2 regions of the Nocardioides sp. NPDC006273 genome follow, and region 2 is predicted to be linked to the other one. Evidence: riboswitches for the same ligand, from Rfam matches in the RefSeq annotation. Region 2 holds a riboswitch; the other holds the start of a gene.

Region 1 (4,205 bases), on a different contig from region 2:
CCAGGTGGGAGCGGACCGCGACCGGACCGACGCCCGGTCCGCCGCCGCCATGCGGGATGCAGAAGGTCTTGTGCAGGTTGAGGTGGGAGACGTCGCCGCCGAACTCGCCGGGCTTGGCGTAGCCCAGGAGCGCGTTGAAGTTGGCACCGTCGATGTAGACCTGACCGCCGGCCGCGTGCACCAGCTCGCAGACCTTGGTGATGCCCTCCTCGTAGACCCCGTGGGTCGAGGGGTAGGTCACCATGATCGCGGCGACGTTCTCGCCGTGGGCGTCGAGCTTGGCCCGCAGGTCGTCGAGGTCGACGGTGCCGTCCTCGGACGACTTCACGACCTCGACCTTCATCCCGGCCATCACGGCCGAGGCGGCGTTGGTGCCGTGCGCCGAGGACGGCATCAGGCAGATCTTGCGGTGGCCCTGTCCCTGCGCGTCGAGGTAGCCACGGATCGCCATCAGGCCCGCGAACTCACCCTGCGAGCCGGCGTTCGGCTGGATCGAGACCTCGTCGTAGCCGGTCACCTCCGCCAGCCATCCCTCCAGCTCACCCACGAGGCGCGCGTAGCCGGCAGCGTCCTCAGCGGGAACGAACGGGTGCAGGTCGGCGAAGCCCGGCAGCGAGATCGGCTCCATCTCGGTGGTCGCGTTGAGCTTCATGGTGCACGAGCCGAGCGGGATCATGCCCTTGTCGAGCGCGTAGTCGCGCCCCGCCAGCTTGTGCAGATAGCGCAGCATCTGGGTCTCGCTGTGGTGGGTGTTGAAGACCTCGTGGGTGAGGTAGTCGGTGGTGCGCAGCAGAGCGTCGGGCAGCGCGCTGGCCGAGGTGCGGTCGATCTCCTCCAGGTCCATGCCCGAGACGCCGAAGGCGTTGAGCACGGCCGACAGCGTCGAGCGGGTGGTCGCCTCCGAGGTGGAGATGCCGACGGTGTCGGCGTCCACCAGACGAAGGTGTACGCCGAAGCGGCGCGCGGCGGTGACGACGTCGGCCGCCCGCCCGGGCACGGTGACCCCCAGCGTGTCGAAGAACGTCTCCGAGACCAGCGGGAGACCGGCCGACCGGAGCGCGGCCGCCAGCACAGCGGCGTAGCGGTGGGTGCGGGTCGCGATCGTCCGTAGCCCCGCGGGGCCGTGGTAGACGGCGTACATCGAAGCGCCGACGGCCAGCAGCACCTGCGCGGTGCAGATGTTGGAGGTCGCCTTCTCCCGGCGGATGTGCTGCTCACGGGTCTGCAGGGCGAGGCGGTACGCAGGTCGCCCCTCGGCGTCGACGGAGACGCCGACCAGGCGACCGGGCAGGTGCCGCTCGATCCCCTCGTGGACGGCCATGTAACCGGCGTGCGGGCCGCCGTAGAAGAGCGGGATGCCGAAGCGCTGGGTGGAGCCGACGACGACGTCGGCGCCGAGCGTGCCGGGCGCCTCCAGGACGGTCAGCGCGAGCAGGTCGGCAGCGACCACCGCGAGCGCGCCGCGCTCGTGGGCGGCATCGATGACCGGCTTCAGGTCGGGCACCCGACCGGAGGCGCCGGGGTACTGCACCAGCACGCCGATCAGATCACCCTCGGGCAGGCCCTCGGAGAGGTCGGCCACGACGACCTCGAGGCCCATCGCCTCGGCGCGCACCTTGACGACCTCGATCGACTGCGGCAGGGCGTCGGCGTCGATGACGAACGGAGCACTGCCATTCTTCTGGGCGACCTTCCGGTTGGCCCGGTGCACCAGCGCCAGTGCCTCAGCGGCCGCGGTGCCCTCGTCCAGGAGCGACGAGTTCGCCACCGGCAGGCCGCTCAGGTCGCCGACCATGGTCTGGAAGTTGATCAGGGCCTCGAGGCGGCCCTGGGAGATCTCGGGCTGGTAAGGCGTGTAGGCGGTGTACCAGCTCGGGTCCTCGAGCACGTTGCGACGGATCACCGGCGGCGTCACGGTGGCGTGGTAGCCGAGCCCGATCATCGCCTCGCCGGGCTTGTTGGATGCAGCGATCTCCCTCGCCAGCGAGGCGACCTGCGCCTCGGACAGCGCGCGCGGAAGGTCGAGCGACTCGACCGACCGGATCCCGGCCGGGACGGCGGCATCCATCATCTCCGCTACCGAGTCATACCCGAGCCGCGAGAGCATGGTCTTCTCGTCGGCGGCGGAGAGCCCGACGTGGCGCTCCACGAACGGGGAGGCGGCATCGAGCTCGGACAGGGTGGGCGTGTCGGACACAGTGGCTCCTGAGGGCATCTAAGACAACTCGTAAGCCCTCCCCCTCTGTCACCGCACATGCACGGCTTCAGAGTTGCCTGGTCCGCACAGTCGTGGGTGCCTGAGAGTTTCCGGGGAGGAATTGCCCCTTCGGCGCCCCAACACGTGGGGCTCTCCCGTGCGGGATGGTCAGCAGCCCCAGCATAAAGGACGAGCCCCTGAGGCCCCGCCTTCGCGGGGCCTCAGGGGCCGGTGTCGACTGAGTCCTATCTCACCCGGCGGTGCGGGCGGCGCGCCTGGCGGCCAGCTCGTCGGACATCGAGGCGACGTGTTCGCCGTCCTCGGACGTACGCTCGCTGGGCAGCTCGGCGAGAGTCCCCTCGACCTCGCGCCAGACACCGCCGATGGCGATGCCGAAGACACCCTGTCCGCCTTGGAGCAGGTCGATGACCTCGTCGTTGCTGGTGCACTCGTAGACCGAGGCGCCGTCGCTCATCAGGGTGACGCGGGTCAGGTCGTCGGTGCCCCGCTCGCGCAGGTGCTGCACGGCGGCACGGATCTGCTGCAGCGAGATGCCGGCGTCGAGCAGACGCTTGATGACCTTGAGGATCAAGATGTCGCGGAAAGAGTAGAGCCGCTGCGTGCCCGAGCCGGTCGCGCCGCGCACGCTCGGCTCGACGAGACCGGTGCGCGCCCAGTAGTCGAGCTGGCGGTAGCTGATCCCGGCCGCGTTGCAGGCCGTCGGCCCGCGGTAACCGGTGTCGCTGGGCAGGGTCGAGACATCGTCGGTGAAGAGAAGGCCCTGCTCGTCAGCCTGCTCCGCCGCGCGTTGCGCGTCGTCGGCGCCGTCGCCGGGCTTCTGTTCGTGGTCGAACACGATGTCCTCCATCGTCTACTCCGTTGTGCGTAACTCCACTCGGGGAATGAACGGCTGCGGCGGGGGGACCACACCGTTGGAGTTACAACAGAGACAATTACAAGGTAAGCGCCGTAAGCGCCCTGGTCAAAGAACCCTCCCCGGCGTGTCGCCGCCGCTAACTCTCAAGCTCAACTTGAGGGTTAGGGTCAGTGGGACTCGAAGTCCTCGGGCGTGATCTCGTCGAGGAACTCGCGGAACTTCTCGATCTCGTCCTCCTGCTCGGCCGGGACCGCGAGGCCCGCCTCGTCGAGGACTTCGTCGGAGACCACGATCTTGGTGCCCGTACGCAGCGCCAACGCGATCGAGTCCGAGGGTCGCGCGCTCACCTCGACACCCGAGGCGAAGACCAGGTTGGCGTAGAAGACCCGGTCGGTGACCGAGGTGATCTGCACCTCGGTCAGCTCGTTGCCGGTCGCCTCCACGACGTCCTTGAGCAGGTCGTGGGTCAGCGGTCTCGGCGGCACCACACCCTGCTGGGCGAAGGCGATCGCGGTCGCCTCGACCGCGCCTATCCAGATGGGCAGGTATCGCTCACCTGCCACCTCGCGCAGCAGCACGATCGGCTGGTTGGAGGGCATCTCCACTCGGACTCCGAGCACATCGACCTCGCGCATGCGTCCACCCTACCCGGTCGCTTGAGCAGCCTCAGCGCTCGCGCAGGCCCGACTTCACCAAGGTGGCGTGCAGACGCACCGCCAGCGACGCGATCTCGCTGCCGATCTCCTCGGCCCTGCCCTGCGCTCCGGCGTTGCCGGGACGCCTCAGCGGCGCGACGATCTGCTCGATGAGACCGACCTCGCGGTCGGCGGCGGCCTTCATCCCGCGCAGATGGCGGGGCTCGATACCGAACGCGGCCAGCTCCTTGGCCGTGCGCGCGATCGTGAGGGCGTCGGTGTCGTAGTGACCGCTGCGCAGCGGAACCACCAGCGCCATCCTCTCCAGCTCACTCAGGAGCGAGTCGTCGACCTCGGCGATCTTGAGCAGCTCGCGTCGCGAGATCCTCATGTTGTCCGTACGCCGGAACGACTCGGCCCCCGGCGCACCGTCGGGCGTCAGTGCGACCGTCGGCACCGTGGGCACGGTCGGCTCGATCTCCGGCGGCTCGAGGCC
Region 2 (4,205 bases):
CGCCGGCTCCGGAGGCCAGGTCGCGATAGAGCAGCGGCGCCCGGCGCGGGACCCGCAGACCACCAGGAAGTACGCCGTCGGTGACCGGGTCACGGTCGCAGCCGGCCTGCACGCAGTCCGCCATCACCTGCCAGATCTCCAGGAGACCGGCGCGGACCTCGGCCTGGGTACGCCAGGTGAGCTCGTTGGCGAGCATGAGGTCGGATACCCGGAACCCCTCGCGCTCGCAGGTGCTGAGCAGCTCGGCACCGGTGGTGAACGGAAACCGGACACGCGAGCTGTCGGGAACGACCCGCGCGGCGCCCGAGGCGTGCTCGTCGACCACGAAGCCACCGCCGACGGAGTAGTAGGTCCGCTCGCGGCGTACCTGGCCTGAGGCGTCGTAGGCGGTGAACACCATGCCGTTGGGATGGTCCGGCAGGCTCTTGCGCCGATGCATCACCAGGTCGGTGTCGACGGCGAAGCGGATCGGACGGTGGCCGCCGAGCGTCAGCTCGCCGCGCTCACGGATCGCCGCCACCCGCGCCGACGAGCTGCGGGTGTCGACGGTCGCCGGCTCCTCGCCCTCGAGGCCGAGGAGCACTGCTCCGGCCGAGCCGTGGCCGTGACCGGTCGCGCCGAGCGACCCGAACAGCTCGGCCTTCACTCGCGTCACCTCTTCCAGCTGACCGTCTTCGACGAGGCCGTCGACGAAGGTCTTCGCGGCCCGCATCGGTCCGACGGTGTGCGAGGAGGACGGGCCGATCCCGATCGAGTACAGGTCGAACGTGCTCAAGGTGATCGCCACGACCGGGGCCCGGGCACCGCTGAGGTCAGCGGTCACGTCAGTTCACTCCTCGATCAAAGCGTCGTAGGCAGCGGCGTCGAGCAGGTCGGGAGCGTTCGAGATGCGCATCTCGAAGAGCCAGCCGGCACCGAACGGGTCGCTGTTGATCAGCGCCGGGTCGTCGACGACGGCAGAGTTGATCGCGAGCACCTCGCCGTCGGCGGGCGCGAAGAGGTCGCTGACCGACTTGGTCGACTCCAGCTCACCGCAGCTCTCTCCCCCGGTGATCTTGGCGCCCACCTCGGGCAGCTCGACGAAGACGATGTCACCCAGCGCCTCGGTGGCGAAGGCGGTGACACCGACGCGCGCGACCTCGTCGCGGGTCTCGATCCACTCGTGCTCGGCGGTGTAGGACAGGTGGGTCGGGTTGCTCATGGCGGTGCTCATCTCTTGGCTCATTTCTTGGAGTAGAAGGGAAGGTCGACGATCTCGGCGTCCTCGTGGCTGCCGCGTACGACGACCTGGACCTTGGTGCCGGTGACGGCGAGCTCGGGCCTGACGTAGGCCATCGCGATGGGTCGGCCCAGCGTCGGCGACGGGGAGCCGCTGGTCACGACGCCGATCTCGTCGCCGGAGGCGGGATCGACGACGGCGTAGCCGGCCCGCGGCGACCGGCGACCGGTGGCCACGAGACCGACGAGCGTGCTGCGCGGGCCCTCTTCACGGCGCGCGGCCAAGGCGGCGTCGCCGACGAAGCCGTCGGGCTTGTCGAAGGAGACCACGCGGCCGAGGTTGGCTTCGAAGGGCGTCGTCTCGCGGCTCAGCTCGTGACCGTAGAGCGGCATGCCCGCCTCGAGCCGGAGGGTGTCGCGGCAGGCGAGGCCGGCGGGGATCAGCCCGTGCGGCTCCCCGGCCACGGTGATCGCCTCCCAGACGGCGGCGGCCGAAGAGGGCGCGCAGTAGACCTCGAACCCGTCCTCCCCGGTGTAACCGGTGCGCGCGAGCAGGACGTCGGTCCCGACGATCGTGCCGGCGTCGATGGCGTAGTAACGCAGGGACGGTACGTCCAGCTCTGTCACCGCCGCGACGATCGCCGACGAGGCCGGCCCCTGGACCGCGATCAGCGCCCACTCCGCGGAGGCGTCACGGACGACGGCGTCGTACCCGTCAGCCCGCTCGATCAGAGCCGGCGCGACCACATGGACGTTGCTCGCGTTGGCGACGACCAGGTAGCGCTCCTCCTCGAGCCGGTAGACGACCAGGTCGTCGATGATGCCGCCGTCCTCGGCGCAGATCATGGAGTAGCGGGCGCGACCGAGGCCGATCTTCGACGGCCGACCGACAAGGGCGCGGTCGAGGGCCCGACCCGCCTGCGGCCCGGTCACCTCGATCTCGCCCATGTGGCTCAGGTCGAAGAGCCCGGCGGTGGTGCGTACGGCATTGTGCTCGGCGGTCTCCGAACCGTAGCGGACCGGCATGCTCCAGCCGGCGAAGTCGGTGAACGAGGCGCCGAGCGACTGGTGGATCGCATGCAGAGGGGTAGGGACAGGTGAGGTCATGTGCGGGAGGCTCCCTGATGATGGCTGCCGCTGACGCGGCGCCCGTGGACGGGTGACCTCCCCGCTCTGTCATCGCTACCTGAGAGCTTCACCGCCCCGTTGGGACGATTTGCACCGTGGGTGCAGGATCCAGCGGATCCTGTCTTTCCAGAGTTCGCCTCACCACAGCGGTCATGGGGCCTGAGAGATTCTGGGGAGGTTTGCTCCTTCGGCGCCTCACCCGGGATGGACGAGGACTCTCCCGCTGCGGTTCGAACGGCGGATGTGAAGTTGTGCGGCAAACCTAGGTCTGGCCACCTCGGCCGTCAAGATCTGGCGAGCCTCGACCCCGTTAACGGGAACTGTTCTCATCGGTCCTACGATGGCTCGATGCCACCGACCAGCGCCAGCACCCGGGTTCCCGTGGTCATCCTCACCGGCCATCTCGGGTCGGGCAAGACGACGTTGCTCAACCATCTGCTGCGCCAGCCGGGCGCGCGGGTGGGCGTGGTCGTCAACGACTTCGGCGACATCAACGTCGACGCCGGCCTCGTCACAGGTCAGGTCGACGAGCCGGCCTCGATCGCCGGGGGCTGCCTGTGCTGTCTGGACGACGCCGGCGGCCTCGATGATGCCCTCGAGAAGCTGACCCACCCGCGGCTCGCGCTCGACGCCGTCATCGTGGAGGCCAGCGGGCTCGCCGAGCCCGGCACGCTGGCCCGGCTGGTCCGCTTCAGCGGTGTCGAGCGGGTACGCCGCGGAGGACTCATCGAGGTCGTCGACGCCTCGGCCTACTTCGACACCCTCGACGACGGCCGGGGCCAGGCACCGGTCCGGTTCGCCGCGGCCACCCTGGTCGTCATCAACAAGACCGACCTGGTGCCGGCCGCCGAGCGGGACGAGGTCCTGGCGCGGATCGAGCGACGCGTGCGCGAGCACAACCCCGACGTCCAGATCGCGTACGCAGTCGGTGGCCGCATCGATCCCCGGCTCGTCTACGACGCCGCTGTGCCCGAGGACCCGCCCGACGAGCTGCCCATCGCCGCGCTGCTGCGCGAGGCGGCCGCCGACCACGCGGCCCATCAGCACGCCCGGTCGGTCACCGTCACCACTGCTGGCACCGTCGAGCCCGCTCGGCTGCTCGACCTGCTCGAGGACCCGCCGGCTGCGGCGTACCGGGTCAAGGGGACCGTCGCCGTCGCGACCGGGCAGGGCCCGCGGAGCTATCAGGTGAACCTGGTCGGGCGCAGCGCCCATGTGGCCGCGGAGAGGCGAACGCCCAGCCGGGCGACGGAGCCCCAGAGCGAGCTGGTGGCGATCGGTCTGGACCTCGATCCCGATGCGGTCCGGCAGAGGCTCACCGATGCCCTCGCTCCCGCCGAGCGACCGAGCACCGACGGCCTCCGCCGGCTCCGCCAGCTGGTGCGCGTCAGTCTCTGACCGGTCTCTGACCAGCGCTCTCAGCCGGCTCGGCGTACGATCCGTTCCATGTCGGTGATGACCACCGAGCGCGACTCCAGTCTGACCCAGCCCTTGGCCGCGAAGTCGGCGAGCGCCTTGTTGACCGTCTCCCTGGCCGCGCCCACGAGCTGGGCGAGCTCCTCCTGGGTGAGGTCGTGACGGACGTGCACGCCCTCATCGGTGGTCTCACCGAACCGCTCGGCGAGATCCAGCAGGGCCTTCGCCACCCGGCGGGGCGCGTCGGCGAAGACCAGGTCACCGATCACGTCGTTGGCCCGGCGCAGGCGACCCGACAGCAGCGCGAGCAGTCCGCGCGTCACACCCGGCCGCCCGTCGAGCAGCCTCAGCAGGTCGTCGTGCGACAGCGAGGCGAGCTCGACCTGGTCGGTGACGGCCGTGACCGTCGAGGAACGTAGACCGGGGTCGAAGAGCGAGAGCTC

Evidence for each region. A riboswitch is a leader RNA that binds a small molecule or an ion and turns the genes downstream of it on or off. The one in region 2 is predicted to bind glycine.
Region 1: linked by a shared signal. The riboswitch ahead of gcvP (aminomethyl-transferring glycine dehydrogenase) and the one ahead of gcvT (glycine cleavage system aminomethyltransferase GcvT) in region 2 are both predicted to bind glycine.

What each region holds. Positions count from the first base shown of each region.
Region 1 covers NZ_JBEXSD010000074.1:9,381-13,585, reverse strand. The annotation lists gene gcvP (aminomethyl-transferring glycine dehydrogenase) at 1-2,197, opposite strand, end outside; glycine riboswitch at 2,275-2,365, opposite strand; gene ABZZ22_RS23835 (MerR family transcriptional regulator) at 2,448-3,065, opposite strand; gene ABZZ22_RS23830 (bifunctional nuclease family protein) at 3,242-3,709, opposite strand; gene ABZZ22_RS23825 (MerR family transcriptional regulator) at 3,741-4,205, opposite strand, start outside.
Region 2 covers NZ_JBEXSD010000067.1:3,814-8,018, reverse strand. The annotation lists gene ABZZ22_RS22955 (L-serine ammonia-lyase) at 1-787, opposite strand, end outside; gene gcvH (glycine cleavage system protein GcvH) at 830-1,201, opposite strand; gene gcvT (glycine cleavage system aminomethyltransferase GcvT) at 1,222-2,325, opposite strand; glycine riboswitch at 2,484-2,579, opposite strand; gene ABZZ22_RS22940 (CobW family GTP-binding protein) at 2,695-3,744, shown strand; gene ABZZ22_RS22935 (Crp/Fnr family transcriptional regulator) at 3,765-4,205, opposite strand, start outside.